4 regions of the Streptomyces sp. NPDC004327 genome follow, and region 3 is predicted to be linked to each of the others. Evidence: riboswitches for the same ligand, from Rfam matches in the RefSeq annotation. Region 3 holds a riboswitch; each other region holds the start of a gene.
What was found. Region 3 has a riboswitch for cyclic di-AMP ahead of ACFYU9_RS29580 (M23 family metallopeptidase). Riboswitches for the same ligand answer to the same signal wherever they lie in the genome.

Region 1 (7,224 bases), on a different contig from region 3:
CATGTTCCCCAGGCTGTCGGCGACATGGCCGGACACCCGGGCGATGGCCGCCTCGCGCGTGGCGACCAGGGCCTGGCGGCGGCGGATCAGCGGGGTCACGCCGAGGGCGGTGACGGCGATCATCGCCAACAGGCCGACGACGAGCAGGGGTTCGTACGTCCACAGCACCACGCAGGCGAAGCCGAGCGGCACGAAGCTGCCGAGCACGTTGAAGGTGAGGGTGTCGACGAACTCCTCGAAGCACTTGCCGAAACCGATGACCCGCTTGGTCAGCGAGCCGGCGAAGTTGTCGTGGAAGAACGTGGCGTCCTTGGCGAGGAGTTCGTCCATTCCGACGACGGTGAGGTGCTCGATGCCGAGCGCGTCGACGCGGTTCAGGAAGTGCAGTCCGACGCGCCACAGGGCCTCGGAGAACAGCAGCACGCCGGCGATGCCGAGGACGTACGGCAGCATGGCGCCGGTCCAGCCCGCGCCGCCGGTGCCGCCGTCGGCGATCCGGGCGACGAGTTTGGCGACGATCAGCGGCGCGAGGTAGCTGATGCCGATGTTGCCGAGCGGCGGGAGCAGCATCGCGGGCACGGTCATGCGACGGAGCCGGGCCAGCTCGCGTCCGTAGTGGCGGAGGGCGAGCAGTACCGCGCCTTTGCCCGGCGTACTGCCGCTCGATTCAGACAATCCCATCACAACCCTGCTTTGTCGGACCGACTGGAGAGGGTCCGCAGTCTCCCGCGACGCCGCCCGCGCGGTCCACGCGTTTTTCGCCCGGCGGTCCGCCGCGGCCTGCGGGAGGGTCGCTAACCAGCCAGGACGGCAGGGGTGGGGCCGTCGGGCCGTACGGTGATGCCATAGGCGGCGCGTTCGGGGACCGACCGGAAGCGCGGGGCGTGCGCCGGGAGCAGGAGTTCGAGGAGCGCGACGGTCTCGCGGAGGGCGAACTGCGCGCCCAGGCAGGCGCGCGGGCCGACGCCGAACGGGAAGTAGCCGCCCGGGTGGGCGGGGCGCCGGCCCGGCACGGTGAACCGGGACGGGGCGAACTCCTCGGGATCGTCCCAGAGTTCCGGGTCGCGGTGGGTGAGGTAGGGGCAGACGACGATGTCGGTGCCGGCCGCCACCGCGTACCCGTCGAGCACGTCGTCCGCGGCCGCCCAGCGCGGCAGGATCCACGCGGACGGATAGAGGCGCAGCGTCTCGTGGACGAGCGCGGCGATCGCCCGCTGCCGTTCGGGTGAGCCCTCGGGTCCGGCGGCGAGCGCCCGTGCCCGTTCCCCGGGGTGGCGGTCGAGGAGCAGATGCAGCCAGGTGAGGGTGGTGGCGGTGGTCTCGTGGCCGGCGAGCAGCAGCGTGACGAGTTCGTCGCGGATCAGCCGGTCGGTGTACTCGGGGTGGGTGTCCGCCGCCTCGACGAGGACGCGCAGCAGGCCCGGCCCCTCGGGGCCCGGGCCGCCGTCGCGGGCGGCGGCGACGGCGCGGTGCGCCACCGCGTCGATCCTGGCCAGCTCGGCGGCGACGGCCCGCTGGGCACTCGCGCCGTCGGCGGGCAGGCTCGGCAGCGCGGCCACCACCTGTGGGACGGCGGCCAGTTCGCGGTCGGTCGCGTCGTCGAGGGCGTGTCCGGTGAGCGAGCGCCAGACGGTGTCCAGGGCGAAGCGCCGCATCTCCTCGCCGAGGTCGAAGAGCTCGCCCGTGCGGGCGTACGCGTCCCAGCGTGCCGCGGTGGTCCGCGCCGCGGCGGCGATCCGCTGCTCGTAGCGGCGCATCCCGCGCCCGGTGAACTGGGCCTGGAGCATGCGGCGCTGGCGCTGCCAGGCCTCGCCGGTCGCGGAGAGCACGCCGTCGCCGACGAGCACCCGGGCGCGGTGCGAGCGCTTCACGTAGACGTCCGGGCGCACGGCGAGCACCTGCCGTACCGCCTCGGCGCCGCTCACCACCACGGTGGGCCGGTCCCCGAGCCGTACGGCGGCGACCGGGCCGTGTGTGTCGCGGGCCTGCGCGAAGAGGTCGATCAGGAGTCCGCCGCCGGTCCGCCATCGTTCGACGGCGGCGGCGTCCAGCTCGGGCACGTCGCGGGACTCTTCGCGCTGGGGGACGACCACGGGCTGCTCCTGATTCGGCGGGCCGTTCGGCGGGACCGGTGCATCACGCACTGTAGGAGAGCGGCCGCGCGGGGCGACACCCGTCGTTTTCGGCCCCGGCGCGACCCGGTCGCCCGGCCGCCGGACAGGCCCTAGGGACCGCCGAGGGGCCAGGACTCGATGTCGCGGTAGCGGATCGGCCCGGGGCCGCGTCCGAAGTTGCTGCCGACCAGGTGCAGGCGCTCGGTCCGCCAGGGCCGGCCGGCGAAGCCGGCGAGAGCGGCGGCGACCTCGGCCACCGAGGCCGTGTCACCGCGGCGGGCCCGGGCGAGGGTGAGGTGCGGGCGCAGCGGCCGGTCCTCGAAGGGGATGCCGCGCGCCTTCACGACGGCGCGGACGTCCGCGGCGAGGCGGTGCAGCCCGTCGAGGTCGCCGGCGATGCCGCTCCACAGCACGCGCCCGTCGAAGTGCCCGCCGCCGCGCAGGGCGAGGTCCAGCGGCCGGCGGGCGGCGGCGAGCTCCGCGAGCGGCGGCCGCAGCGGCGGGACGGCGGCGACGGGGAGCTCGCCGAGGAAGGCCAGCGTGATGTGCCAGTCCTCGATGCGGTTCTGCCTCAGGGCCGGGTACGCCTCGTACGCGGGCCGCAGCTCGCGCGCCAGCTCGTCCTTGGCCTCGTCGGGCGGTGCCAGGGCGATGAACACCCGGACGGTCGCCTCCCGGGGGTTCGCGTGCTCCTGAGGTTGATCCTTCACGCAGGCCTTCGTACCTCTTTTCGTACCGCCCGGTCCATTCGGGGGCCGGGCGGTACGCGGTGGCGTCCTCGGACGCAGGCTCAGTACGCGCCGAAGACGTTGTCGATGGAGCCGTACTTGGCGGCGGCGTAGTTGCAGGCCGCGGCGATGTTGGCGACCGGGTCGTAGGGGTCGTTGGCGGTGCCGGCCACGTGGTAGGCCTGGAAGGTGGGGTCGATCACCTGGAGCAGGCCCTTGGACGGGGTGCCGGCGACGGCGTTGGAGTCCCAGTTGTTGATGGCCTGCGGGTTGCCCGAGGACTCGCGCATGACGTTGCGGTAGATGCCGTCGTAGCTGCCGGGGATGCCGTTGCGGGACATGACGTCGAGGGCCTGGCGGATCCATCCGTCGAGGTTGTTCGCGTACGTGCCCGTCGAGGCGGTCGTCGCGGCCTTGGCGGCGGCCGGGGCGGCGGCCTGGACCACGGTGCCCGTGGCGCTCGCGCCGGTGCCGGTGAAGCGCGGAGCCGTCGGGGCCTTCGCGGACGTGGGGTCGACGGTGATCGTCAGACCGGGCCGGATGAGCCGGGGGTCCTGGCCGATGGCCCGGCGGTTGTCCTGGTAGATCTTCTGCCAGCCGCCCTTGACGGAGTACTTCCGGGCGATAGCGGAAAGCGAGTCCCCGGCGATCACGGAATAGCGGACCGGGCCCGCCTGAACGGCCTTGATTACGGCCGGCTGGGTCACGGCCTTTTCGACTGCGACGGTGTGTGCCGCCTGCGGCACGGCCGCCACGGCGCCGGTGGCCCCGGCCAGCGGCAGGGCGAGAGCGGCGCTGCCGGTGATCCCGGCGAGGGCGAGACCGCGGGCGAGCGGGGTGCGCTGGGTACGTCGGTGCTTACCGTGTCCACGCATGGCGAATTCCTCTCCTCCGCCTGCGAGGTGAGCTGTCGGGTTCGGGCAGGAGATGCCCGGCCGTGCGCAGCACGGCTTCACCCCTAGCCGCCCCGGAATCCCGGGACCGGCGGCAAACCTGGGTCCCCCGCTCCTGCCGGACGAGTGTGGTGAGTGCGGTTTCCGGGCGGTGGCAGGATTCGGCGTTTCCGTCCGGTTGCGGCGTGACCGTATGCGAAAACAAACGGCGAATACAAGACGGAATTGGCGAACCGAAAATGACCTTTCACGGAAACACAAAAGGATCATTCCGCTTGACCGGGGCCGATTCGCCAATCCTTTTCCGGGAGTACGGACTTGACGCCGCACCAGCATCGGGCGGGCCGGGCGGGCCGTGACCCGAATCACCCTCCCCACCCCTGGTCCGCCTTATCCGCCAAATGCCCTCATAGGGCACCTCATCCGCATTTCGTCATTTGAAGAGAATGCGGGAATATCGTCCGGTTTGCGGGATAATGCACCCCCACCTAGCATCGCCCTCATGGACCCCTCGAAGCCCGCCGTCTCCGCCTACAACAGCGTTTCGCAGCTGCTCACCGACCTCTGGTGGTCGATCGCGGACAGCGCGCGCCATCTGGCGATGCCGAACCTCGACCCCGTCGAGCAGAGCGAGGGGCAGGCGGCCCTGGAGCGCGGCCTCGCGGACGCCGACGTGCTCACGTATTACCTGAGCCGTCCCGGCCGGCAGGCGGCGGCGAAGCTGCGCGCGCTCGCGGTGCCCGACTCGTACCTGGAGCTCAGCCGGGAGGCGGAGCGGATCGGACGCAGCCTGATCGGCGACGTGCCGCTGTCGGTGACGGCGGTCTCGGGGACCGAGGCGCCGGCCGCCGACGCGGTGGAGGCGGAGGCCGCCGTCGACACCCGGCCCCGGTTCGACGTGCTGGTGGTGGCCGACCTCTCCGAGGCCGAGCAGGCCCGGATCGCCCGGGACCTGCGCGCGCTGCGCCGCCGGGAGGACCCCTTCGTCTACGACATCGTCGCGGTGCCGAGCTTCGTCGACGCCATGGTCGCGGTCCTGGTCAACCCGTGGATCCAGGCGGTCGTCGTCCGGCCCGACCTCCGCGGCCGGTCCGCGCTCGACCTGTCGCTGCTCGACGACCTGGTGCCCGCGCTCGACGTCCCGGACATCGACTTCTTCACGGCGGCGGAGCGGGCGAGGACGCTGGCGACGGCGGTGCGGCACGAGCGGCCCGAACTCGACCTCTATCTGGTCGAGCAGGCCTCGGTCGAGCAGCTGGCCACCGAGATCGGGCGCGACTTCGACTCGGTCTTCCTCCAGCAGGAGGACGTCCTCGACCTGCACCTGACGATCCTGCGCGGGATCGGCAAGCGCTACCGGACGCCGTTCTACTCGGCCCTGCTGCAGTACGCGCGCAAGCCGGCCGGCGTCTTCCACGCGCTGCCGGTCTCCCGCGGCAACTCGGTGGTCCACTCGCCGTGGATCCACGACATGGCCAACTTCTACGGGCTGAACCTCTTCCTCGCCGAGACCTCGGCGACCTCCGGCGGCCTCGACTCGCTCCTGGAGCCGCACGGCCCGATCAAGGAGGCGCAGGACCTGGCCGCGCGCGCCTTCGGCTCGCGGCGGACGTACTTCGTCACCAACGGCACCTCCACCGCCAACAAGATCGTCACGCAGTCGCTGGTGGCGCCGGGCGACGTGGTCCTGGTCGACCGCAACTGCCACAAATCGCACCACTACGCGCAGGTGATGGCCGGATCCCACGTCGCCTACCTCGACAGCTACTCGCTCGACGCGTACGCCATGTACGGCGCGATCCCGCTGGCCGACATCAAGCGCACGCTGCTCACGTACCGGCGCGAGGGCCGGCTCGACAAGGTCCGGCTCATCTCGCTCACCAACTGCACCTTCGACGGCGTCGTCTACGACGTCCAGCGGGTGATGACCGAGTGCCTGGCGATCAAGCCCGACCTGGTGTTCCTGTGGGACGAGGCCTGGTTCGCCTTCGCCCGCTTCCACCCGGTGTACCGGCAGCGGACCGCGATGGCGTCCGCGGCCGCGCTCGCCGAGCGCTTCGGCACGGCGGAGTACCGCGCGGAGTACGAGGCGCACCGCGAGCGGATCCAGGGCATGACCGACGAGGAGCTGGTGCACGAGCGGCTGCTCCCCGACCCGGACCGGGTCAGGATCCGCGCCTACGCCACGCACTCGACGCACAAGACGCTGACCTCGCTGCGCCAGGGCTCGATGATCCACATCTACGACGACGACTTCAGCCGGCGCAGCGAGGAGGCGTTCCACGAGGCGTACATGACGCACACCTCGACCTCGCCCAACTACCAGATCCTCGCCTCGCTCGACATCGGCCGGCGCCAGGTCGAGCTGGAGGGCTTCGAGCTGGTCCTGCGGCAGGTCGAGCTCGCGATGACCCTGCGCGACCGGATCGCCGGCCACCCGCTGCTGTCCAAGTACTTCCGGGTCCTCGCGAGCAGCGACCTGATCCCGGACGCGTACCGGCCGTCGGGCCACGCCGACCCGCTGTCCATCGGGCCGGTGGCGATGGAACGGGCCTGGCAGACGGACGAGTTCGTCCTCGACCCGTGCCGGCTGACCATCGAGATCTCGGCGACCGGCATCGACGGCGACACCTTCAAGCACCGGCACCTGATGGACCGCTGGGGCATCCAGGTCAACAAGACCACCCGCAACACGGTCCTCGCGATGACGAACATCGGGACGACCCGCAGCGCCGTCGCGCACCTGCTGCGGGCCCTGATCGGCATCGCGGAGGAACTGGAGGACGGGATCGAGCAGTTGGCGCCGGAGCAGCGGCAGGCGTTCGACCTCAAGGTCGACTCGCTGGCCCACGACCACCCGCCGCTGCCGGACTTCTCCCGCTTCCACGACGCCTTCCGCGCCGACTCCGCCGGCGAGGCGTCCGACGGCGACATGCGCAAGCCGTACTACATGGCCTACCGCGAGGAGCTCTGCGAGTTCGTCACCTCCGAGGAGGCCCGCCGCCGCCTCGACGCCGGCCGTCCGGTCGTCTCGGCGATCTTCGTCACGCCGTACCCGCCCGGCTTCCCGATCCTCGTCCCGGGCCAGGAGTTCAGCAAGGACATCCTCGACTTCATGGACGCCCTCGACACCAAGGAGATCCACGGCTTCGACCCGGTGCGCGGCTACCGCGTGTTCGTGGAGGCGGCGCTGGAGGAGGCGGCCGGGGAGCAGGGCACCGCGGCCTGACCGGGCCGCTCGCGTCACGGCGCCGCGCAGGAGGCCACGGCCTTCAGGGTGAGGACCCTCCTCAGGTCGACGGACACCTCGCCCGTCTCCGTCTTGAGCCGGAGCAGCCCCCCGGCGGTCGCCAGCGGTTCGCCGCAGGACGTGCCGGCCGGGGTGGTGACGGAGAGCAGGGGGCCGTCCTTCGCCGGGCCGTACCAGGTCAGGGCCACGGCCGCGGTCAGCAGCACCGCGCACGCCACGGTGGCCCGTACGCCGCGGAT
Region 2 (7,224 bases), on a different contig from region 3:
CTCGTCGTCGAAGTGCGTGTAGTAGAGGTCGATGTAGTCGGTGCCGAGGCGGCGCAGCGACTCCTCCGCGCCGGCCTTGATCGTCGGGGCGCTCAGGCCCTTGTAGCGGGAGTGGGCGCCGACCTTGGTGGCGACGAGGACGTCGGAGCGGTTGCCGCGGGAGGCGAGCCAGCGGCCGATGACGGTCTCGGACTCGCCGCCCTCGTGGCCCTCGGCCCACTCCGAGTAGACGTCGGCGGTGTCGACGAAATTGCCGCCCGCGGCGGCGTAGGCGTCGAGGACGGCGAAGGACTGCGCCTCGTCGGCGCTCCAGCCGAAGACGTTGCCACCGAGGGCGAGCGGGAAGACGTGCAGGTCGGAGTCGCCCAGTCGGCGAAGAGAAGTCATGGATTGATCAACCCTCCACGCCACCGGGCCTATTCCGGCCGCCCGGGCCCGTCACGGCGAGGCGCCGGCCGAACACGCCGGCGCCCGCCCCCGGCCGGTGGCCGGAGGCGGGCGCCGCGGGAGGTCAGTAGCTGAGGCCCTTCGAGCGCAGCCAGGCGCCCGGGTCCACGCGGTCGCCCGACCCCGTGTGGACCTCCAGGTGGAGGTGGGGGCCGGTGACGTTGCCGGTGGCGCCGACGCGGCCGATGGTGTCGGCGGTGCCGACGGACTGGCCGACGGAGACCGTCATCGAGGAGAGGTGGCAGTACCAGACCTCGGTGCCGTCCTCGAGCTCCAGGACGATCCGGTAGCCGTAGGAGCCGGACCAGCCGGCCGACTTCACGGTGCCGCTGTGGACGGCCTTGACCGGGGTGCCGGTGGGCGCGGCGAAGTCCAGGCCGGTGTGGTAGCCGGAGGACCACATCGAGCCGGCCTCGCCGTAGGTCGAGGTGATCGTGTACGAGGAGGTCGGCAGCGAGAAGCTGGCGGCGAGCTTGGCCAGGCGCTCGGCCTCGGCCTTCGCCGCGGCCTCCGCCTCGGCCTTCTTCTTCGCCTCGGCGGCGGCCTTCTCCGCGGCGGTGGCCTTGGCGGCGGCCTCCGCGGCCGCCTTCTCGGCGGCGGCCTTCTCCGCCTTCGCCTTCTCGGCGGCGTCGGCGACGGCCTGCTGCTGCTCGGCCTGCTGGAGGATGCGGGCGCGCAGGGCCTCGCCGGCGTCGGCGGCCGTCTTCGTCTGCTCGGCGCCGGCGGTGTCGCCCTCGCCGGCGGTGTAGGTGACGGCGGTGAGCGGCTGGGTGTTGCCGTTGCCCGCGGTGTCGGCATTGTCGCCGTTGTCGTCGTGGCCGATCAGCGCGCCGACGCCGGGGAGTTCGCTCGCGTCGGGCAGGTGGACGTCCGGCAGGTCGGGCAGGGCGATCGAGACGGGCGGCTTGGCCTGCGCGGAGGCGAGGCCGCCGGCGCCGACGGCGGCGATGACACCGACGCCGAGGACGGTGGAGGAGCGGGCGAAGTTGGAGCGCTGCTTGACCACGCGGTGGCGCCCGCCGGAACGGCTCTGGGCCCGCAGGGAGTCCTCGGTGGGGTTCCACTCCTCGGCCGCCCCGTCCGTGCCACCCGCGCCAGGGGCGTCGTAGGAGGCGAAGGGGGTATGCGGAGCGGGGGTGTTGGAGGCCACGGAGGCGCTCTCCTTTCCTTCCTTCTCGCCTACCGGGTTAGCTGACGGGTTCGGAGCAGGAAGGTCTCCTACGGGCGTGCCGCACGGGTGCGGCGGGGCCCGATTCACCCCAAGTGGTGGTTCCCCGGTTCCCTTGCGGGATTCGGCGCGTGCGCACGGTGCCGCCTCTTGCGACGGCTGGGACGACCGCGCTGCGTTATCGAACGTTAATAGACACGGGCACTCGATTCCAAGCTGTTCCTCTTGATCATTCACTGAATTGAGAGGGAATCGCCCGAGTTGAGACCCCTTCAGAAAAAGCTCAGGTCACAAGAGGAGTCTGACATTCCGTCAATTGTTATCGGAGGGAGATCCATCGACTACACCCCGTCATGAGCCCTCGGGATCGCCAGGCGGGACAATCGGCGGGCCTTCCGGCGGCACCACCGGCATCGTCCGCCGCGACTCCGGCCGCCCCACCGCCGGCCGGCTCACCGCGAGCAGCGCCATGTCGTCCGTGGAGTCCCCGCCCGTGTGCCGGCGCACGTCCGCCACCAGCGCGTCCAGCAGCTCCTCCGGCCCCGGGAAGAGCCGCCCCACGAGCCGCACCGCCGGGTCGTAGAAGACACCGCCCGCGTCCCGCGCCTCCGACAGGCCGTCCGTGTAGAACAGCAGGGTCGCGCCCGCCGGGAACGGCGTCTCGTCCACCCGGTCCGGCCACGCCGCCAGGTCGCCCATCCCCAGCGGCAGCGCCGCCTCGCTCGGCCGCAGCAGCGCCACGCCCCCGTCCTCGTACAGCAGCAGCGGCTCGGGATGCCCGCGGTTCACCACCCGTACGACACCTCCGTGACCGCCCGGGAACTCGGCGAGCACCGCCGTCGTGAACCCCTCGACGGCGTCCAGGCCCTCCCGCCGCGTGGCCTCCCGTGCCAGCGCCCGGTCGAGCCGCGCCGCCACGCCCTCCAGGCTCGCCTCCTGCTCGGCCGCCTCCCGGAAGGCGCCGATGAGGACCGTGACCGCCTCCACGGCCTCCAGCCCCTTGCCCCGCACGTCGCCGACCACGAGCCGGACCCCGTGCGGGGTGTCCTGCACGGCGAACAGGTCGCCGCCGATGAAGGCGTCCGCGCGCGCCGCCTCGTACCGGGCCGCGATCCGCAGCCCGCCGATCCGCCCGGCGGGCGCAGGAAGCACCGCCCGCTGCGCGGTCTCCGCGATCTCCCGCGCCGAGGCGAGCCGTTCGCCGCTGCGCCGCACCACCCGGTTGATCAGCAGACCGAGCGCCGCGACCGTCACCACGGTCAGCGTCTCCGTGAGCGAGGGGATCTCGTCCACGGTCCCGTTGTAGAAGTGCAGGCCGATGCTGGCGAGCACCGCGGCGACGCCGGTGAGCAGCGTGATCAGGGTCGAGAAGAACGGCGCGGCGATCAGCGGCGCCGCCGAGAACAGCGGCGCCGCCGTGAAGGTGGGCGGGGTCGCCAGGTCGTAGAGCACCCCGCCCACGATCAGCAGGGGCGGCAGCGCGCGGATGAACGTGCGGGCGCCCCGGTACGGGCCGGGGTCGGGGCCGGGGGTGTCGTCCCCCGGCCCGCGCCGCACCGCCGCTCGCGCCACGCTGTGCTCCGCTCCCTGGTCCCGGGTCCGGGCCGCGGACGTACCCGCGCCCTCCCCAGGGTGCGGTCAGCCGGCCCGGCTCGGCGACTCCTCCTCGGCCGGTTGGCGTACGGCGAGCCGCCCGCCGCGCGCGAGCGCCGCCATGGCCGCCGCGCACCCGAGGCCGACCGCGCAGAGCACCAGCCAGGGCGCCGCCGACCAGCCGGTCACGTCGAGCAGGGCGCCCGTGCCCAGGTTCCCGAGCGTGATGCCGATCCCGCAGACGGTGTTGTAGAGCCCGTAGTGGGTGGCCACCCAGCGCCCCCGGGACAGCGCGACGACCGTGTCCATCTCGTACGGGTAGAGCACCGCGTTCGCCACCGCCAGGACCGCCGCGCACGCGAGGAGCGCCGGCAGCGAGCGACCGAGCGCCGCCGGCACCAGGAACGCCGCCCCCATCAGCCCGAGCCCGAGCACCAGGCACCGCTCGCGGCTGAGCCGCGCCTTGCACCAGGCGGTGATCCGCAGCTGCCCGGCCAGCGCGACCAGCGCCGACACCACGAACAGGGCCGTGGTCGCCGCCGTCCCGTCGGCCGCGAGCGGCAGCGCCAGATAGACCTGGAAGGACAGCACGTACGAGCCGGTCATGGCCAGCGAGAACAGCCAGAAGGTGCGGTTGGCCAGCGCCGACCGGAACTGCCCCTGCGCCGCCCCCTCCGACGAGGCGGCCTCCTCGGCCGCCTTGCGCCGTACGGGCAGATGCCGCAGCTGGACGACGGTGAGCCCGGCGAACAGCACCGCGGCCACCACGCACGTCAGCCGGAACGACACCCCGGTCAGCGCCACCCCGACGAGCGGCCCGAACAGGATGCCCGCCTGGTAGTAGGCGTTGAACAGCGCGAACGCCTCCACGCGCCGCTCCCCCGCCTCCGCCGCGACATAGGCCCGCACCGCCGGGTTGAACAGCGCGCCCGCCAGGCCCGTCGCCAGCGACGCGGCGATCAGCCAGGGCAGCGACTGCGCGAACGCGAGCGCCCCGAAGCCGGCCGTCCGCAGCGCGCAGCCGGCGACGATCAGCGGCTTGAAGCCGAGCCGGTCGGCGAGCGCGCCGCCGACCAGGAACATGCCCTGCTGCGACAGGTTGCGCGCGCCGAGCACGAGACCGACCGCCCAGGCCGCCATGCCGAGGCCGTCGGCCAGATGGGCCGCCAGGTACGGCATCAGCATGTAGAAGCCGAGGTTGATGGTGAGCTGGTTGAGGAAGAGCAGCCGCACGGCCGGGTCGAAGCTCCGGCTCTGCTTCCAGATCCCGCCCCGGGCGGGCACCGTCGTCGCGCTCAACGGACCGGCTCCTCGCGGGTCAGCTGACGGCGGGTCCAGCCGGTGACCGGCTCGCCCTCCGCGTACGCCGCCGGCTCCTCCCGCACGGGGCCGTCGAGCAGCCCGTGCGCCGCGCAGTACTCGTCGTTGAAGACCGTGTCGAAGTAGCGCTGCGGCCCGTCGGGGAAGACGGCCGCGATCCGGGTGCCGCGCGGCCGGGTGCGGGCCAGCCAGCCGGCGACCAGCGCGACCGCGCCGACGCTCCAGCCGCCCGTCGCGAACTGCCGGGCGGCGAGCCGGCGGGCCGCCCGCACCGATTCCGCCGGGGCCACCCAGTGGACCTCGTCGAAGGCGGCGTGGTCGACGTTGGCCGGGTGGATCGAGGAGCCGAGGCCGCGCATCAGGCGCGGTCCGGCCGGCAGGCCGAAGACGGTGGAGTTCACCGAGTCGACGCCGACGAGTTCCAGCGCGGGGCTGCTGGTGGCGCGCAGCGCGCGGGAGATGCCGGCGGAGTGGCCGCCGGTGCCGACCGCGCAGACCAGCACGTCGATCCGGTCCAGCTGTTCGGACAGTTCGGTGGCGAGTGCGCCGTACGCCCGCTGGTTGTCGGGGTTCCCGTACTGGTTCGGCCACCAGGCCCCGGGGAGCGCGAGGAGCAGCTCGGCGACCCGGTCCATCCGGGCCTGCTGCCAGCCGCCGGCCGGGGACGGCTCGGGCACGACGTGCACCTGGGCGCCGTGCGCGACGAGCATCCGCTCGACGATCGGCTCCAGGCCGGGGTCGGTGACGACGTGCACCGGGTGGCCGTGCAGGATCCCGGCGAGCGCCAGGCCGAGGCCCAGGGTGCCGGAGGTGGACTCGACGATCGGGGCGCCGGGCCGCAGCTCGCCGCGGCGGCGGGCCTGCTCGACCATGTAGAGCGCGGCGCGGTCCTTGATGCCGCCGAAGTTGAAGCCTTCGAGCTTGGCCCAGTAGCCGTCGTCCGTCCACAGCACCGGGGTGTTGCCGACGGTCTGCTCGGCGACGGAGAACAGGTTGGCGGGGTTGGCAGGGAGTGTCATGGGGGTTCGCGTCCCTTGGAGTGGGCGCATGCCCGCATGGGGGCATGCGGAAGGAGCCGAGGTCGGGTGCGGGTACGCGGGGCGCGTACGGGACCCGGCTCAGTTCCGGTTCACTCCGAGGGTGACGAGCAGGCTGCCGGGCTCGGGGCCGGGGCCCGCTCTGTCGCGGACGCAGCGCGCCCGCGGGTGCGCGGGGAACACCTCGTCGTGCGGGACGAGGACGGCGCCGCCGGCGCTCGGCGCGGACAGCTGTGTCCCCGTGACCTGCGCGGGCAGGTGCGCGTCGAACGACCAGCCCTCACCGGGCCGCTCGCAGCCGTGCGCGGGCAGGGGCGCTTCGACGCTGGTGCCGGCGGTGTCGGCGGCGAGGGGCAGGGCGTGGCCGTGGGCGCCGTGGCAGACCCCGGCGATGAGCGCGACGAGCGCGAAGAGGAGCAGCAGGGGCAGGACGGCGGGCGCCCGCCGTCCTGCCACCCGTGCTTCGGTCACGCTGCCGTTACTCATGGTGCGCGTGAGGTTACGGGGCGCATGGGGGCCGCGCAAAAGGACAGGCGCGGTTTTGGCCACCGTTTACTTGCGGGCGTACCGCCTGCCTGGTTGCCCGCGGCTACAGGTTCCGCTCGGCGAACACCGTCAGCGCGTCGCGCACCAGGACCGCCGTGCCCGCTCCGTGCTTGTCGTAGTTCTTCGTGAAGCGCGGGTCGCCCACGTACATCCGGCCGAGCCCGATCACGTACTCCTTCGTTCGCGCCGGTCCGGTCGGCGCCGCGGACAGCCAGTCGTACTGCCGTCGCGCGATCGCCTGCACCTCGTCGCTGTCGGGCGCGAGGCCCCGCGCCGCGGCGGCGCCGAAGTCGCGGGCGATGCCGGCCTGCTCGTCCTGGAACGCCTTCTTCTCGGCGTCGCCGAGCGAGCGCCACCAGCGGTCGCCCCGCACGTACGCGTCGCGGCCCCAGCGTTCGGTGACCTCGGCCTCGTACCGCGTGTGGTCGAAGCCGTCGAAGACTTCCTCGGCCATGAGCTGTTCTCCTCTCTCGGTCTTGTGGAGAGTGGTGCGTACGGCCTCGATCTGCCGCCCGATGCGCTCGCGCTCCTGTTCCAGGAGGGCCAGATGCGTGCGCAGGGCGGCCGAGGTGTCCCGCTGGCCTTCGAGGACCTCGGCGATGGCGGGCAGGGAGAGCCCGAGCTCGCGCAGCAGCAGGATCCGCTGCAGCCGGACGAGTGCCGCCTGGTCGTAGTACCGGTAACCGTTCGCGCCGATCCGGCTCGGCTCCAGCAGCCCGAGTTCGCCGTAGTGGCGAAGGGTGCGGCTGGTGGTGCCGGCCTTTCTGGCGATCTCCTGGATCGACCACTCCATGACGAGGACGCTAGATCTTGACGTTGCGTGAAGGTCAAGCGGGACGCGGCGGGTCCGGAACGCGGGACCACCCGGAACACGACGAAGGCCCGGATCGTCGAGACGATCCGGGCCTTCGTGCTACTGAGTAGCGGGGACAGGATTTGAACCTGCGACCTCTGGGTTATGAGCCCAGCGAGCTACCGAGCTGCTCCACCCCGCGTCGGTGAACACAACCTTACGGCATGGATGGCCCAGTCACGAAATCCATTCCCGTGCGGGCGGGCGGCGGGCCGCTCAGCAGCCGCAGTCGTCCGCGTCGACCGGCGCCGTCAGCGGGT
Region 3 (7,224 bases):
CGTACGCGTCGCGGATGCCGGACAGGCCGACGATCCGGCCGCCGGTCGGCAGGTCGGGGCCGGGCACGAAGCGCATCAGCGCTTCCAGGTCCGCGTTCGGGTGGCGGATAAGGTGGCGGGCGGCCGCGACGACCTCGCCGAGGTTGTGCGGCGGCATGTTGGTCGCCATGCCGACCGCGATCCCGGAGGCGCCGTTGACCAGCAGGTTCGGGTACGCGGCGGGCAGCGCGACCGGCTCCTGCTCCTGGCCGTCGTAGTTCGGCGCGAAGTCGACGGTGTCCTCGTCGATGGACTCCGTCATGAGGAGCGCGGCCGGGGCCATCTTCGACTCCGTGTACCGCATGGCGGCCGGCGGGTCGTCGTTGCCGAGCGAGCCGAAGTTGCCGTGGCCGTCGACCAGCGGCAGACGCATGGAGAACGGCTGCGCCATGCGCACCATCGCGTCGTAGATCGACGCGTCGCCGTGCGGGTGCAGCTTGCCCATCACCTCGCCGACGACGCGGGCGCACTTGACGAAGCCGCGCTCGGGGCGCAGACCCATCTCGCTCATCTGGTAGACGATGCGGCGCTGTACGGGCTTCATGCCGTCGCGGGCGTCGGGCAGGGCGCGCGAGTAGATCACCGAGTACGCGTACTCGAGGAAGGAGCCCTGCATCTCGTCGACGACGTCGATGTCGAGGATTCGCTCCTCGAACGAGTCGTCCGGCGGCGTGGTCTTCGTGCTGCGGCGGGCCATCGCGGCTGCGGCTCCTTCACCAACAAGGGTTGATCTGACGCCGACCATTGTGGACCGTGCCACCGACAACGCCGACCGCGACCCGGACGAGGGACATCCGAAGCGATCGGGAACTTCGCCAGGTGGTGGCGCGCTTGCATACAGTGGCAGGACTTTTCCGCACCGCACTTTCCGCACAGCGATCGAAGGGACGTACATGCCCATGGGTCACACGGCCACGGCCTCGGCCGGCTCCGGCGGCCTGACAGCGACCGAGCACCGGCTGTCCAACGGCCTGCGCGTCGTGCTCTCCGAGGACCACCTGACCCCGGTCGCCGCGGTCTGCCTCTGGTACGACGTCGGCTCGCGCCACGAAGTCAAGGGCCGCACCGGCCTCGCCCACCTCTTCGAGCACCTGATGTTCCAGGGCTCGAAGCAGGTCCACGGCAACGGACACTTCGAGCTGGTGCAGGGTGCCGGCGGCTCGCTCAACGGCACCACGAGCTTCGAGCGCACCAACTACTTCGAGACCATGCCCGCCCACCAGCTGGAGCTCGCGCTCTGGCTGGAGGCGGACCGCATGGGCTCGCTGCTCGCCGCTCTGGACGACGAGTCCATGGAGAACCAGCGCGACGTCGTCAAGAACGAGCGCCGCCAGCGCTACGACAACGTGCCGTACGGCACCGCGTTCGAGCGCCTCACCGCCCTCGCCTACCCCGACGGCCACCCGTACCACCACACGCCGATCGGCTCGATGGCCGACCTCGACGCCGCCACGCTCGAGGACGCGCGGAACTTCTTCCGCACGTACTACGCGCCCAACAACGCGGTGCTCTCGGTCGTCGGCGACATCGACCCGGAGCAGACCCTCGCCTGGATCGAGAAGTACTTCGGCTCGATCCCCGGCCACGACGGCAAGCCCGAGCCGCGCTCCGGCGAGCTGCCCGAGGTCATCGGCGAGCAGCTGCGCGAGGTCGTCGAGGAGGAGGTCCCGGCCCGCGCGATGATGGCCGCCTACCGGCTGCCGCACGACGGCACGCGCGCGTGCGACGCGGCCGACCTGGCCCTGACCGTCCTCGGCGGCGGCGAGTCCTCCCGGCTGCACAACCGGCTGGTCCGCCGCGACCGCACGGCCGTCACCGCCGGCTTCGGCCTGCTGCGGCTGTCCGGCGCGCCCTCGCTCGGCTGGCTGGACGTCAAGACGTCCGGCGGCGTCGAGGTGCCGGAGATCGAGGCGGCCGTCGACGAGGAGCTGGCCCGGTTCGCCGCCGAGGGCCCGACGCCCGAGGAGATGGAGCGCGCCCAGGCCCAGTTGGAGCGCGAGTGGCTGGACCGGCTCGGCACCGTCGCCGGCCGCGCCGACGAACTGTGCCGGTACGCGGTGCTGTTCGGCGACCCGCAGCTGGCGCTGACCGCCGTCGACCGGGTCCTCGACATCACCGCCGAGGAGGTGCAGGAGGTCGCCAAGACCCGCCTGCGCCCGGACAACCGCGCCGTCCTGGTCTACGAGCCCGTGAGCCAGGCCGACGACGCCGACGACGCCGACGACAGCGACGAGGAAGAGGGAGCGGAGCAGTGACCGACGCTGCCGCGTCTTTGACGAGCATGGACTTCCACCCGCAGCCCCAGCCGGGCATCGCCAAGCCCTGGGCCTTCCCGGCCCCGGAGCGCGGCGCGCTCGACAACGGCCTGACCGTGCTGCGCTGCCACCGTCCCGGCCAGCAGGTGGTGGCCGTCGAGATCTTCCTCGACGCCCCGCTGGACGCCGAGCCCGAGGGCCTCGACGGCGTCGCCACGATCATGGCCCGGGCGCTGTCCGAGGGCACCGACCGGCACTCCGCCGAGGAGTACGCCGCCGAGCTGGAGCGCTGCGGCGCCACGCTCGACGCGCACGCCGACCACCCCGGCGTCCGGGTCTCCCTGGAGGTCCCGGTCTCCCGGCTGCCCAAGGGCCTCGGCCTGCTCGCCGAGGCGCTGATCGCCCCGGCGTTCGCCGAGTCCGAGGTCGAGCGCCTGGTCAACAACCGGCTCGACGAGATCCCGCACGAGACGGCCAACCCGGGCCGCCGCGCCGCCAAGCAGCTCTCCAAGGAGCTCTTCCCGGCCTCCGCGCGGATGTCCCGGCCGCGCCAGGGCACCGAGGAGACCGTCCGGGCGATCGACGCCGCCGCCGTCCGCGCCTTCTACGACGCGCACGTGCGGCCGGCCGCGGCCACCGTCGTGGTCGTCGGCGACCTCACCGACGTCGACCTGGACAAGGTGCTCGCCGAGACCCTCGGCGCCTGGAGCGGCGCGCCCGCCGCGCCCCGCCCCATGCCGCCCATCACGGCCGACGACACCGGCCGGGTCGTCATCGTGGACCGCCCGGGGGCGGTCCAGACGCAGCTGCTCATCGGCCGCGTCGGCGCCGACCGCCACGACCGCGTCTGGCCGGCCCAGGTGCTCGGCACGTACTGCCTCGGCGGCACCCTCACCTCCCGCCTGGACCGCGTCCTGCGCGAGGAGAAGGGCTACACGTACGGCGTGCGCGCGTTCAGCCAGGTGCTGCGCTCGGACGGCGCGGGCCACGGTGCCTCGATGCTCGCCATCAGCGGCTCGGTGGACACGCCCAACACCGGCCCGGCGCTCGACGACCTGTGGAAGGTGCTGCGCACCCTCGCCGCCGACGGCCTGGACGACGCCGAGCGCGACGTGGCCGTGCAGAACCTGGTGGGCGTCGCCCCGCTGAAGTACGAGACCGCGGCCTCCGTCGCGGCCACGCTGGCGGACCAGGTCGAGCAGCACCTCCCGGACGACTTCCAGGGGCACTTGTACGCGCGCCTGGCCGAGACCGGCACGGTGGAGGCGACCGCGGCCGTGGTCAACGCCTTCCCGGTGGACCGGCTGGTCACCGTCCTGGTCGGCGACGCGTCGCAGATCGAGGAGCCGGTGCGGGCGCTCGGCATCGGTGAAGTGACCGTGGTCACCGGCTGATTGAGCCGCTGTCACGAGGACCCTGGCGACCTGGTTCGTCAGGGTCCTTGCCATTTGTCCGTATTACGGCTAATGATCTTGAATGCCCTGTGGCATGTCTTACAAACTCACGAGTCTGTTTGGTGATTGACGGAAGATCCGCCTAGCGTCGACGCGACTGTTCGCCCGTTGCACGACGCCGCGCCCGCGGCAAACGGACAGTCATCGCCGAGTCCCCGCAAGGCGCGAGCCTGGGGAGCCGGGGACCCATACGCAGTCCCTGGGGTGAATCGGACGCCTTCGCGCACGCGGAGGGGCCCGTAGGAGACCTTCCTGCTCCGAACCCGTCAGCTAACCCGGTAGGCGAGAGGGAAGGAAAGGATCAGCCACTACATGGCGTTCACCCGTGCCACCGGGAAGCATCGTGCTCCGAGTCGTCTGACGCGCCGTGGCGCGGGCATCGCCGGCGTGGCGACCCTCGCGACCACCGGCGTCATCGGCACCCTCGCCTCCCCGGCGCTCGCCGCCGACACGGAGAGCACTTCCCTGGAGGACACCGGTCTCACCCAGGTGATCACCGAGGAGTCCCTCGCCGAGCACGTCGACGCCCAGGCGGCCGCGCAGGAGAAGGAGGCCTACGAGGCCGCCGCCCGCGTGAAGGCCGCCGCCGAGGCGAAGCGCAAGGCCGAGGCCCGCGCCAAGGAGATCCGCGAGGCCAAGGAGCGTGCCGCCCGTGAGGCCGAGCGCAAGCGCCTGAACTCCTTCCAGGCCCCCGTCGCCCACTCGTACGTGTCCACCGGCTACAACACCGGCGGCTCGCTCTGGTCCTCCGGCCACCACTCCGGCATCGACTTCCACGCCGCCTACGGCACCACGGTCGTCTCCGTCGGCTCCGGCACCGTCGTCGAGGCCGGCTGGGGCGGGGCGTACGGCAACAACATCGTCATCCGGATGAACGACGGCACGTACACCCAGTACGGCCACCTCTCCGCCATCCGCGTGTACGTCGGCCAGAAGGTCACCCCGGGCGAGCAGATCGGCGTCTCCGGCTCCTCCGGCAACTCCACGGGCCCGCACCTCCACTTCGAGGCCCGCACCAGCCCCGAGTACGGCTCGGACATCAACCCGATCACGTACCTGCGCGCCCGCGGCGTCGACGTCTGACGTCCCCCGGCCCAGCGTGAGGAAGCCCCGGCTCGAACGAGCCGGGGCTTTTTTCGTCCCCGAATTACCGGCCGGCATCGGAAATTCCCGCGTCCTGCAATAGAGTCGCCGGACAGGCGCCACCCGACGGGGTTTCGCGCGGAGAAAAGCGGAGGTCGGACATGCGCATTCCCGCGCACTCGGTATGCACGGCGATCCGGGACGACATCGTGTCCGGGGTGTACGCGCGGGGAGCCAGACTGACGGAGGAACAACTCGCCCGCCGCTACGGCGTCTCCCGCGTCCCGGTCCGCGAGGCGCTGCGCACCCTGGAGTCCGAGGGCTTCGTCGTCACCCGCAGGCACGCCGGTGCCCAGGTCGCCGAACCCGGCGAGCAGGAGGCCGCCGACCTCCTCGACATGCGCTCCCTACTCGAACCCCTGGGCGCCGCCCGGGCCGCCCAGCGCCGCACCGACGCCCACCTCAAGGTGCTGCGCGGCCTGGTCAGGCTGGGGCAGGAGCGGGCCCGGCACGGCCGGAGCGAGGACCTGCGTGCGCTCGACGGCTGGTTCCACGAGACCCTGGCGCAGGCGTCCGGCAGCCCGCCGCTCACCGCGCTGCTCACCCAGCTGCGGCACAAGATCGCCTGGATGTACGCGGCCGAGCCGGCCGACCGGCCCGCGGACTCCTGGGCCGAGCACGGCGCCATCGTGGACGCCGTCGCGCGCGGCGACGCCGAACGTGCCCGGGCCCTCACCGCGCTGCACGTGGAGCGCGCGGCGCCGCGGCTCCGTCTGAAACGCCCGGAGCGGGCGCGTGTGAGGGTTTCGCAACATGCCGTAAACAATGCGGGAGCACGGAATTAACGAGCCCACCGTATACAAAGAGGCGGGCAATTCGGCAGGCCCTTTTTCATGCTGCCCGAAACCGCCAGAATGAATTCCGTGCGGCGAATCCGGATTCCCGGATTTCCGTGGCGGCGTCCGCGGCGCTGAAAAAGAGCCGCGCCCGCCGGATGACCGGGGGCGCGGCTCTCTGTGATCCGTCGTCGGGGAGGCGACGAGGCGGACGGTGACGGGTCAGACGGTCTCGGGGAGCTCGTCGAGACCCTCGGCGACCAGCTTCGCGAGGCGGTCCAGCGCCACCTCGGCGCCGTCGGCGTCGGACGCCAGCACGATCTCCTCGCCGCCCTGCGCGCCCAGGCCCAGCACCGCGAGCATCGACGCGGCGTTGACCGGGTTGCCGTCGGCCTTGGCGATCGTCACGGGGACGCCGGAGGCCGTGGCGGCACGGACGAAGATGGAGGCGGGGCGGGCGTGCAGGCCCTCGGCCCAGCCGACGTTGACGCGGCGCTCAGCCATGGTGGTAGCCCTTCAACATTCAGCGGTTGTCTAGACCAGTCTCTCACACACGACCGGTGCCACTGTCGTACCCCGGCCGTACGCTTTCCCCATGCAGAGCGCGTCGGAACAGCCCGAACAGCCGGAGCACGCGTACCCCGACCACTGGGAAGCGGACGTGGTCCTGCGCGACGGCGGCACCGCGCGCATCCGCCCCATCACCTCCGACGACGCCGAGCGTCTGGTCAGCTTCTACGAGCAGGTGTCGGACGAGTCGAAGTACTACCGCTTCTTCGCGCCCTACCCGCGGCTGTCCGCCAAGGACGTCCACCGCTTCACCCACCACGACTTCGTGGACCGGGTCGGCCTCGCCGCGACCGTCGGCGGCGAGTTCATCGCCACCGTGCGCTACGACCGGATCAGCCCCGACGGCCGCCCGGCCTCCTTCCCCGCCGACGAGGCCGAGGTCGCCTTCCTGGTCCAGGACGCGCACCAGGGGCGCGGGGTCGCCTCCGCCCTGCTGGAGCACATCGCGGCCGTCGCGCGCGAGCGCGGGATCCGGCGGTTCGCCGCCGAGGTGCTGCCCGCCAACACCAAGATGATCAAGGTGTTCACGGACGCCGGCTACACCCAGAAGCGCAGCTTCGAGGACGGCGCCGTCCGCCTCCACCTCGACCTGGAGCCCACCGACCGCTCCCTCGCCGTCCAGCGCGCCCGCGAACAGCGCGCCGAGGCCCGCTCCGTGCAGCGCCTCCTCACCCCCGGGTCCGTCGCCGTGATCGGCGCCGGCCGCGCCCCCGGCGGCGTCGGCCGGACCGTGCTGCGCAACCTCCTCGACAGCGGCTTCACCGGCCGCGTCCACGCCGTCAACGCCGCCCTGGGGGACGGGCGGCACGAGCTGGAGGGCGTGCCCGCCTTCCGGTCCGTCGCCGACATCGGCGAGCCGGTCGACCTCGCCGTCGTCGCCGTCCCCGCCGAGCGGGTCCCCGACGCCGTGGCCGACTGCGGTGAGCACGGCGTGCGCGGCCTCGTCGTGCTCTCGGCCGGATATGCGGAGAGCGGCGCGGAGGGCCG
Region 4 (7,224 bases), on a different contig from region 3:
CGAGCACGGGCGCCAGCCAGGTCGGCGCGGCCGCCCGGAACGCCTCCGGGGACAGCGTGCCCACGCCCGCCGGCACCACGCCGAGCAGCGGTGCGCCCGCCACCTCCGGCAGATCCGTCAGATTGCACCGCTCCGCGAGCCCCGGCTCCTCGGGCCAGCTGCCCACGACCACGCCCAGCTGCTCGATCCCGCGCGCCCGCAGCGCCTCCGCCGTCAGCTCGGCGATGTTGAGCGTCCCGAGCCCCGCCTGTGCGACGACGAGCACCGGCGCGCCGAGCAGCCCGGCCGCGTCGGCGAGCGTCCCGCCCTCCTCGTCGAACCGCACCAGGAGCCCGCCCGCGCCCTCGACGAGGACCAGGTCGTGCTCCTCGGCCAGCTTGCGTGCGGCGTCGGCGACCTCGGCCGGCCGCACCGGCGCCATGCCGGCCCGCCGAGCCGCCGTCCCTGGCGCCAACGGCTCGGGGAAACGAGCGAGTTCAGCGATGGTCACGGCGCCGGAGAGACGCGCGACGTCGTCGGCGTCGCCGGGCTCGCCGGGCGCGACACCGGTCTGAGCGGGCTTGAGGACGGCGACGGAACGCCCGGCGGCAGTGGCGGTGGCGGCGAGAGCGGCGGTCACGACGGTCTTGCCGACCTCGGTGTTGGTGCCGGTGATGACGATGATGCTCATGGGATGTCTGTCCTTTGTCCGTAAGGGGGGAGCGGGGGCGTGGACGGGCCGGGCCGTGCGGGACGAGAGCCCCGCACGGCCGGAGCCTTGCGGCCTCTCAGCCCGCCCGCGCCGCCTCGCGGACCGCCGCGCAGATGCGGGCCAGGTCCTCGTCGCCCGTCACGTACGGCGGCATCGTGTAGATCAGGTCGCGGAACGGGCGCAGCCACACGCCCGCCCGGACCGCCGCCTCCGTGGCCGCCGCCATGTCGACGTCGTGGTCGAGCTGGACGACGCCGATGGCGCCGAGCACCCGCACCTCGCGCACACCGGGGAGTTCCGCGGCGGGGGCGAGCCCCTCGCGGAGTCCCGTCTCGATGCGCTTGACCTCCAGTGCCCAGTCCTGGGACATCAGCAGGTCGATCGACGCGCAGGCCACCGCAGACGCCAGCGGATTGCCCATGAAGGTCGGCCCGTGCGCCAGGACGGGAACCTCGCCGCGCGAGATGCCCTCGGCGATCTCCGTCGTGCAGAGCGTGGCCGCCATCGACAGGTAACCGCCCGTCAGCGCCTTGCCCACGCACATCACATCGGGCGAGACGCCGGCCTGGTCGGCGCCGAACAGCGTGCCCGTACGGCCGAAGCCGGTCGCGATCTCGTCGAAGATCAGCAGGACCCCGTGCTCGTCGCACGCCTCGCGGAGGACGCGCAGGTACTCGGGCGGGTGGAACCGCATCCCGCCCGCGTTCTGCACCACCGGCTCCACGATCACCGCGGCGACCTCGTCCGCGTGGAGAGCGATCTGCTCCCGCAGCATCCGGGCGTACGACTCCTCGTACGTGACCGGCGGCGCGTCGACGAAGACCTGGCGCTGGAGCACGCCCGACCACAGCTCGTGCATCCCGCCCTCGGGGTCGCACAGAGACATCGGCTGCCAGGTGTCCCCGTGGTAGCCGCCGCGCCAGGTCATCAGGAGCTGCTTGCCGGGCCGGCCCACCGAGCGCCAGTACTGCAGGCACATCTTGGCCGCGACCTCGACGGAGACCGAGCCGGAGTCGCTGAGGAAGACGTGCTGGAGGGGCTCCGGGGTGATCTCGACCAGGCGGGTGGCGAGCCGCACGGCCGGCTCGTGGGTGAGCCCGCCGAACATGACGTGGCTCATCCGGTCCAGCTGGCCGTGCGCCGCCTCGTTGAGGACGGGGTGGTTGTAGCCGTGGAGCGCCGACCACCACGAGGACATGCCGTCGATCAACTCGGCCTGGCCGTGCACCGGTTCGGCGAGGCGGAGCCGGACACCCGACGCGGACTCGACGACCAGCGGCTCCGTACGTCCCGGCATGGGCCCGTACGGATGCCACACGTGCGCCCGGTCCAGGGCGAGCAGCTCGTCGTTACGCATTCGGGGCGAGCTCCGTCCCGGCACCGCGGCGGCGCACCGCCACGAGGTCGGGACGCGCACCCGGCACCTCGCTCGCGGGCTCGGCGGCGGGCTCGGCCGAGGGGGCCGCCTGCGCGTGACCGCCGCACGGACCGCAGCCGCCGGCCTCGGCGTGCGAGCCGCAGCCCGCGCCCTCCGCCGCCTCGTGCGAGCCGCAGCCCGCCGACGCCTGGGAACCACAGCCGCCGCCCGCCGCGGCGAGCGCGTCCGCGCGGTGCTTCGGCAGCGTCGTCGTGCCCGCGCCCTCCACCTCGAAGCCCGCGTCCGCGATCATGTCGAGGTCGGCCTGGCCGGCCTGGCCCTCGCTGGTCAGGTAGTCGCCGAGGAAGATCGAGTTCGCGATGTTCAGCGCCAGCGGCTGCATCGAGCGCAGGTGCACCTCACGGCCGCCGGCGATCCGCACCTCGACGTCGGGGCAGACGAACCGGACCATCGCGAGGATCCGCAGGCAGCGCTGCGGGGAGAGGTTCCACTCCTTGGCGAGCGGGGTGCCCTCGAAGGGGATCAGGAAGTTGACCGGCACCGAGTCGGAGTCCAGCTCGCGCAGCGCGAACACGACGTCGACCAGGTCCTCGTCGCTCTCGCCCATGCCCGCGATCAGACCCGAGCAGGCCGACAGACCGGCGGCGTGCGCCTTCTGCACGGTGTCCACCCGGTCCGCGTACGTGTGGGTCTTGGTGATGCCCGCGTACGTGGCCTCGGACGTGTTCAGGTTGTGGTTGTACGCGTCGGCGCCGGCCTCCTTCAGCCGCTCCGCCTGGCCGTCGGAGAGCAGACCGAGGCAGGCGCAGACCTCCACGCCCTCGTTCTGCTCCTTGATCGCCTCGATGGTCTTGCCGACCCGGTCGACGTCGCGGTCCGTCGGACCGCGGCCGCTCGCCACCAGGCAGACCCGCTTGGCGCCGCCGGCCACACCGGCCGCGGCGGCCTCGGACGCCTCCTCGGGCTTCAGCCAGGTGTACTTGAGGATCTCGGCCTTGGAGCCGAGCCGCTGCGAGCAGTAGGAGCAGTCCTCGGGGCAGAGCCCGGACTTCAGGTTGACGAGGTAGTTGAGCTTCACCCGGCGGCCGAACCACTGGCGGCGCACCTTGCCGGCCGCGGCCACCACATCGAGCAGTTCGTCGTCGGAGGTCGCCAGCACGGCGAGCGCTTCTTCGCGGGTCGGCGTCTCGCGCCGCAGCCCCTTCTCCACCAGCGTGTTCAGCAGGTCCATAAGGGCTGATCCTGGCCTACCGCACACCCCGCGGCCAAGGAGGAACTGAACAAACGACCCCGTTTGAGGTGTGTGTATGGCCACACCCTGACCTCGGCCGCGGCCGGTTAGGGTCTGTGCGCTGCCTACAAAAGGATCTGCCATGCCGTCGTACGCCCTGGACCCGTCCGCCTCCGGGGAGGCGCCGGACCCGCGCCGGGCCGCCTTCGACTGGACCGGGGCCGCCGCGCGGCAGCGCGCCGAGTCCGGTCTCGTACGCACGCTCAGGCCCCGGGCCGCCGAGTCCGAGCTGCTCGACCTCGCGAGCAACGACTACCTGGGCCTCACCCGCCGCCCGGAGGTCACCGAGGCGGCGGCGGAAGCGGCGCGCCGCTGGGGCGCGGGCGCCACCGGCTCCCGGCTCGTCACCGGCTCGACCCGGCTGCACGCCCGGCTGGAGCGCGAACTCGCCGAGTTCTGCGGATTCGAGGCCGCGCTCGTCTTCTCCTCCGGCTACGCCGCCAACCTGGCCGCGCTCACCGCGCTGTCCGACCGCGACGGGCTGATCGTCTCCGACGCCGCCAACCACGCCTCGATCGTCGACGGCTGCCGGCTCGCCCGCGCCGAGACCGCGGTGGTGCCGCACGCCGACCCGGAGGCCGTCGGGAAGACGCTCGCCGCGCACCCGGGCCGCCGGGCCCTCGTGGTCAGCGACTCCGTCTTCTCCGTGGACGGCGACCGGGCACCGCTCGCCGAACTCGCGGCGGCCTGCCGGGAGCACGGCGCGGGCCTGGTCGTGGACGACGCGCACGGCTTCGGCGTCCTCGGCGACGGCGGGCGCGGGGCGCCGCACGGGGCCGGGCTCGCGGGCGCGCCGGACGTGGTGGCGACGCTGACGCTGTCCAAGTCGCTGGGCAGCCAGGGCGGTGCGGTCCTCGGCCCGGCCCGGGTGATCGAGCACCTGGTCAACGCGGCCCGCACCTTCATCTTCGACACCGGCCTCGCCCCGGCGGCGACGGGCGGCGCGCTGGCGAGCCTGCGGCTGATCGCCGCCGATCCGGGCCTCGCGGCCCGGGCCCGTACGGTCGCGACGACCCTGCACCGCCGGCTCACCGAGGCCGGCCTCACCGCCGCCCACCCCGACGCCGCCGTCGTCTCGGTCCGCGCGCCCGGCCCCAACGAGGCCCTCGGCTGGGCCGCCGACTGCCGCGAACTCGGGCTCGCCGTCGGCTGCTTCCGCCCGCCGTCGGTCCCGGACGGCATCTCCCGGCTGCGGCTGACCGCGCGCGCGGACCTCACCGACGCCGAGATCGAGCGCGCGGTGACGACGATCGTGCGGACCGCTCCGCAGGGCGCCTAGCGACCGCCACGCGGCCGTCGGGCCGCCCGTCGCACGGTTCACCGCTTCGGGCGACAGATATCCGTATAACTTGGTGGATCGCCGCCCAGGGCGGCACGATCGGTGGCACTCTGGCGCGAAGCGCAATCCGGGCCCGGCCCGGAGGGGAAAGGGACAGCGTCGCCATGGCAGACCACCAGGAAGCAACCGTCACGCTGCCGAGCGACCCCGCATCGGTCTCCGCCGCCCGGCGGTACGTCGCCGAGGTGCTCGTCTCCTGGGGGCTCGGCGGCGCTGCGGACGCCAGCGAGACGGCCGAGGCGGTCCGGCTCATCGTGTCCGAGCTGGCGACCAACGCCGTCCAGCACACCTTCGGGCAGTCGCCGACCTTCACGGTCGACGTCCGGCTCGACCGGGACGAGCGGCTGCGCGTCGGGGTGACGGACAGCCACCCCCGCTGGCCCAAGCGCCTGCCGGCCGCCGTCCAGCAGGACAACGGGCGCGGCATGATGATCATCCGCTCGCTGGCCGCCGAGGCGGGCGGCCGGCTGTCGGTGACGCCGACGGCCGAGGGCGGCAAGACCGTGTGGATCGAGCTGCCCTGGCCGGCGGCGGTTCCCGGCTGAGACGGTCCTACTGAGACGCGTCCGCTGAGACGGGCCCGCTGAACGGGCCCGCTGGGGCGGGTTCGCTGCGACGGCCCGCTACGGGGCCGGCCGGCGGGTCAGCGGACCCGGCCGTAGAGGACTCTGGAGGTCCAGATCCGTTCCAGCTTCACCCACGATCCGGTCTTCGGCGAGTGCCAGATCGCGTTGTTACCCGCGTAGATCCCGACGTGGTACACCCTTCCGCCGGAGTGGAAGAAGACCAGGTCCCCCTTCTGGCGGCTCGCCGCCGAGATGTGACGCGTGGTGTTGTACTGCTGCTGCGCGGTGCGGGGCAGCGTCTTGCCCGCCCTCTTGTACGAGTAGAGCGTGAGACCCGAGCAGTCGAACCTGCTGGGGCCTGATGCGCCGTACCGGTAGGGCGATCCCTTCTTGGAGGCGGCGATGCTCAGCGCCGTGTTGGCGTACGAGCTCGCGGCCTGGGCCTCCGGCGCCGCTCCTGGGGCGAGCAGCGTGCCGCCGACGGCGGCGAGAGTGAGAGCCGAGACGGCTCCGGCCCGGGACAGCAGGGACGGGACATGAATCTGCGCAGTCATGCGCAACCCTTCGTCAGCCGCCTGTGAAGGATGACCTGTCGGGTTCGGGCAGGCGAAGATGCCCGGCCGCGGCTGCGGCTTCACCCCAAGGAACGTCCCACTGGCCCGGACGTCCCGTACTGCTCGGGTCCTCCACTCCTGCCGATCCACTCCTGTCGACCAGACATCCGGGACGGCGGCAGGACTCGGCGTCCGCCCGGACCGCCCCGCCTCGGGTGGCGGGGGCTTGTCGTCGACAGGGATCTTGACCCACGTCCTGGCCGAAATCCGAGTGGAAACGGCGATATGTGAGGCTCCTCACGACTGATCCATTCGGGTGGACAGTCAGGTTTGGTGATCGTCCGAGATGTCCGCGACGAGTCCTCCACCAGGGGTGGAACGCCCTGTTCCGCCAGATGCGTACACCTGTTGCGCAACATAGCCGAGCTCTATGTCGATACGTCGACTACGCCGAACGGGGGAGCGATTCTGCGGTCCCGCTGGCCCGAGTGGACCTCGACACGACACGCCCCCGTGTCAACTCACCGGGCTTCGGGGCACGGTGACGCGGGCCGCGCGGCGCTCACCGTCCAACACCCGCAGCGCGCGGGCGAGTGTGTCCGCGTGCACCTCGCTCTCGCCCCGCGCGTGCATCAGCGTCAGCGCCTCGCGCAGCGCCGCCGCCCGCCCGACCAGGGCCTGCGCGGCCCGCAGCGCTCCATAGGTGTGCGAGGACCTGGCGGGATTGATCCGCCCGAGCAGATCGACGACCTCGAGGTACGCGTCGACGAGTTCACCCTCGGCGCGGGTGAGCGCGGGCAGCGGCGGCAGGTCCGGGACCACGGCTCACCGCTCCCCGTGACCGTCGGCCGCGGACTCCCGGCGGCTGCGGACCACCTGGTCCACCAGGCCGTACGCGAGCGCGCCCGGCGCGTCGAACACGGTGGTCCGGTCGATGTCGGCGTCGATCCGGGCCCGCTCCCGTCCGGTGTGCTCGGCGAGCATCCGGGAGATCAGCTCCCGCTGCCGCAGCAGCTCGCGGGCCTGGACGTCCAGATCGCTGGGCTGCCCCTGCAACGGCTCGTCGAGGGAGGGCTGCTGAAGGACGATCCGGGAACCCGGCAGCGTGAGCCGGCGCCCCGCAGAGCCCGCCGCGAGCAGCACCGCGGCCGGCCCGACGGCCTGGCCGAGGCAGATGGTCTCCACCTCGCACGAGACCGTGCGGATCGTGTCGTAGATCGAGGTCATGGCGCTGACGGAGCCGCCGGGGGAGTTGATGTAGAGGCTGATCACCCGCTCCGGGGCCGCGTAGTCGAGATGCAGGAACTGGGCGATCACATCGCCCGCCGCGATCTCGTCGACCGGCGTGCCCAGGAAGACGATCCGCTCCTCCAGGAGCTTCGCGTAGGGGTCGAGGGTGCGGGTC

Region 1: it holds a riboswitch for cyclic di-AMP, as region 3 does, so the genes downstream of both, ACFYU9_RS00370 (transglycosylase SLT domain-containing protein) here and ACFYU9_RS29580 (M23 family metallopeptidase) in region 3, are expected to answer to the same signal.
Region 2: it holds a riboswitch for cyclic di-AMP, as region 3 does, so the genes downstream of both, ACFYU9_RS23800 (M23 family metallopeptidase) here and ACFYU9_RS29580 (M23 family metallopeptidase) in region 3, are expected to answer to the same signal.
Region 4: it holds a riboswitch for cyclic di-AMP, as region 3 does, so the genes downstream of both, ACFYU9_RS14755 (C40 family peptidase) here and ACFYU9_RS29580 (M23 family metallopeptidase) in region 3, are expected to answer to the same signal.

The regions. Positions count from the first base shown of each region.
Region 1 is NZ_JBIAME010000001.1:83,922-91,145, reverse strand. Features, by position in the region: gene ACFYU9_RS00385 (ABC transporter ATP-binding protein) at 1-681, opposite strand, end outside; gene ACFYU9_RS00380 (cytochrome P450) at 795-2,093, opposite strand; gene thpR (RNA 2',3'-cyclic phosphodiesterase) at 2,225-2,824, opposite strand; gene ACFYU9_RS00370 (transglycosylase SLT domain-containing protein) at 2,905-3,717, opposite strand; cyclic di-AMP (ydaO/yuaA leader) riboswitch at 3,722-3,912, opposite strand; gene ACFYU9_RS00365 (aminotransferase class I/II-fold pyridoxal phosphate-dependent enzyme) at 4,238-6,964, shown strand; gene ACFYU9_RS00360 (hypothetical protein) at 6,979-7,224, opposite strand, start outside.
Region 2 is NZ_JBIAME010000006.1:642,342-649,565, reverse strand. Features, by position in the region: gene ACFYU9_RS23805 (aldo/keto reductase) at 1-387, opposite strand, end outside; gene ACFYU9_RS23800 (M23 family metallopeptidase) at 512-1,597, opposite strand; cyclic di-AMP (ydaO/yuaA leader) riboswitch at 1,609-1,755, opposite strand; gene ACFYU9_RS23795 (PP2C family protein-serine/threonine phosphatase) at 1,967-3,187, opposite strand; gene ACFYU9_RS23790 (MFS transporter) at 3,254-4,507, opposite strand; gene ACFYU9_RS23785 (PLP-dependent cysteine synthase family protein) at 4,504-5,547, opposite strand; gene ACFYU9_RS23780 (hypothetical protein) at 5,647-6,051, opposite strand; gene ACFYU9_RS23775 (MerR family transcriptional regulator) at 6,155-6,904, opposite strand; tRNA gene ACFYU9_RS23770 (tRNA-Met) at 7,033-7,106, opposite strand; gene ACFYU9_RS23765 (rhodanese-like domain-containing protein) at 7,181-7,224, opposite strand, start outside.
Region 3 is NZ_JBIAME010000009.1:318,608-325,831, reverse strand. Features, by position in the region: gene ACFYU9_RS29595 (DNA topoisomerase (ATP-hydrolyzing) subunit A) at 1-736, opposite strand, end outside; gene ACFYU9_RS29590 (M16 family metallopeptidase) at 933-2,294, shown strand; gene ACFYU9_RS29585 (M16 family metallopeptidase) at 2,321-3,688, shown strand; cyclic di-AMP (ydaO/yuaA leader) riboswitch at 3,884-4,048, shown strand; gene ACFYU9_RS29580 (M23 family metallopeptidase) at 4,061-4,831, shown strand; gene ACFYU9_RS29575 (GntR family transcriptional regulator) at 4,993-5,676, shown strand; gene ACFYU9_RS29570 (HPr family phosphocarrier protein) at 5,890-6,171, opposite strand; gene ACFYU9_RS29565 (GNAT family N-acetyltransferase) at 6,263-7,224, shown strand, end outside.
Region 4 is NZ_JBIAME010000004.1:99,147-106,370, forward strand. Features, by position in the region: gene bioD (dethiobiotin synthase) at 1-670, opposite strand, end outside; gene ACFYU9_RS14735 (adenosylmethionine--8-amino-7-oxononanoate transaminase) at 768-2,048, opposite strand; gene bioB (biotin synthase BioB) at 2,041-3,300, opposite strand; gene ACFYU9_RS14745 (8-amino-7-oxononanoate synthase) at 3,443-4,639, shown strand; gene ACFYU9_RS14750 (ATP-binding protein) at 4,804-5,244, shown strand; gene ACFYU9_RS14755 (C40 family peptidase) at 5,343-5,819, opposite strand; cyclic di-AMP (ydaO/yuaA leader) riboswitch at 5,823-6,020, opposite strand; gene ACFYU9_RS14760 (hypothetical protein) at 6,336-6,641, opposite strand; gene ACFYU9_RS14765 (ATP-dependent Clp protease proteolytic subunit) at 6,645-7,224, opposite strand, start outside.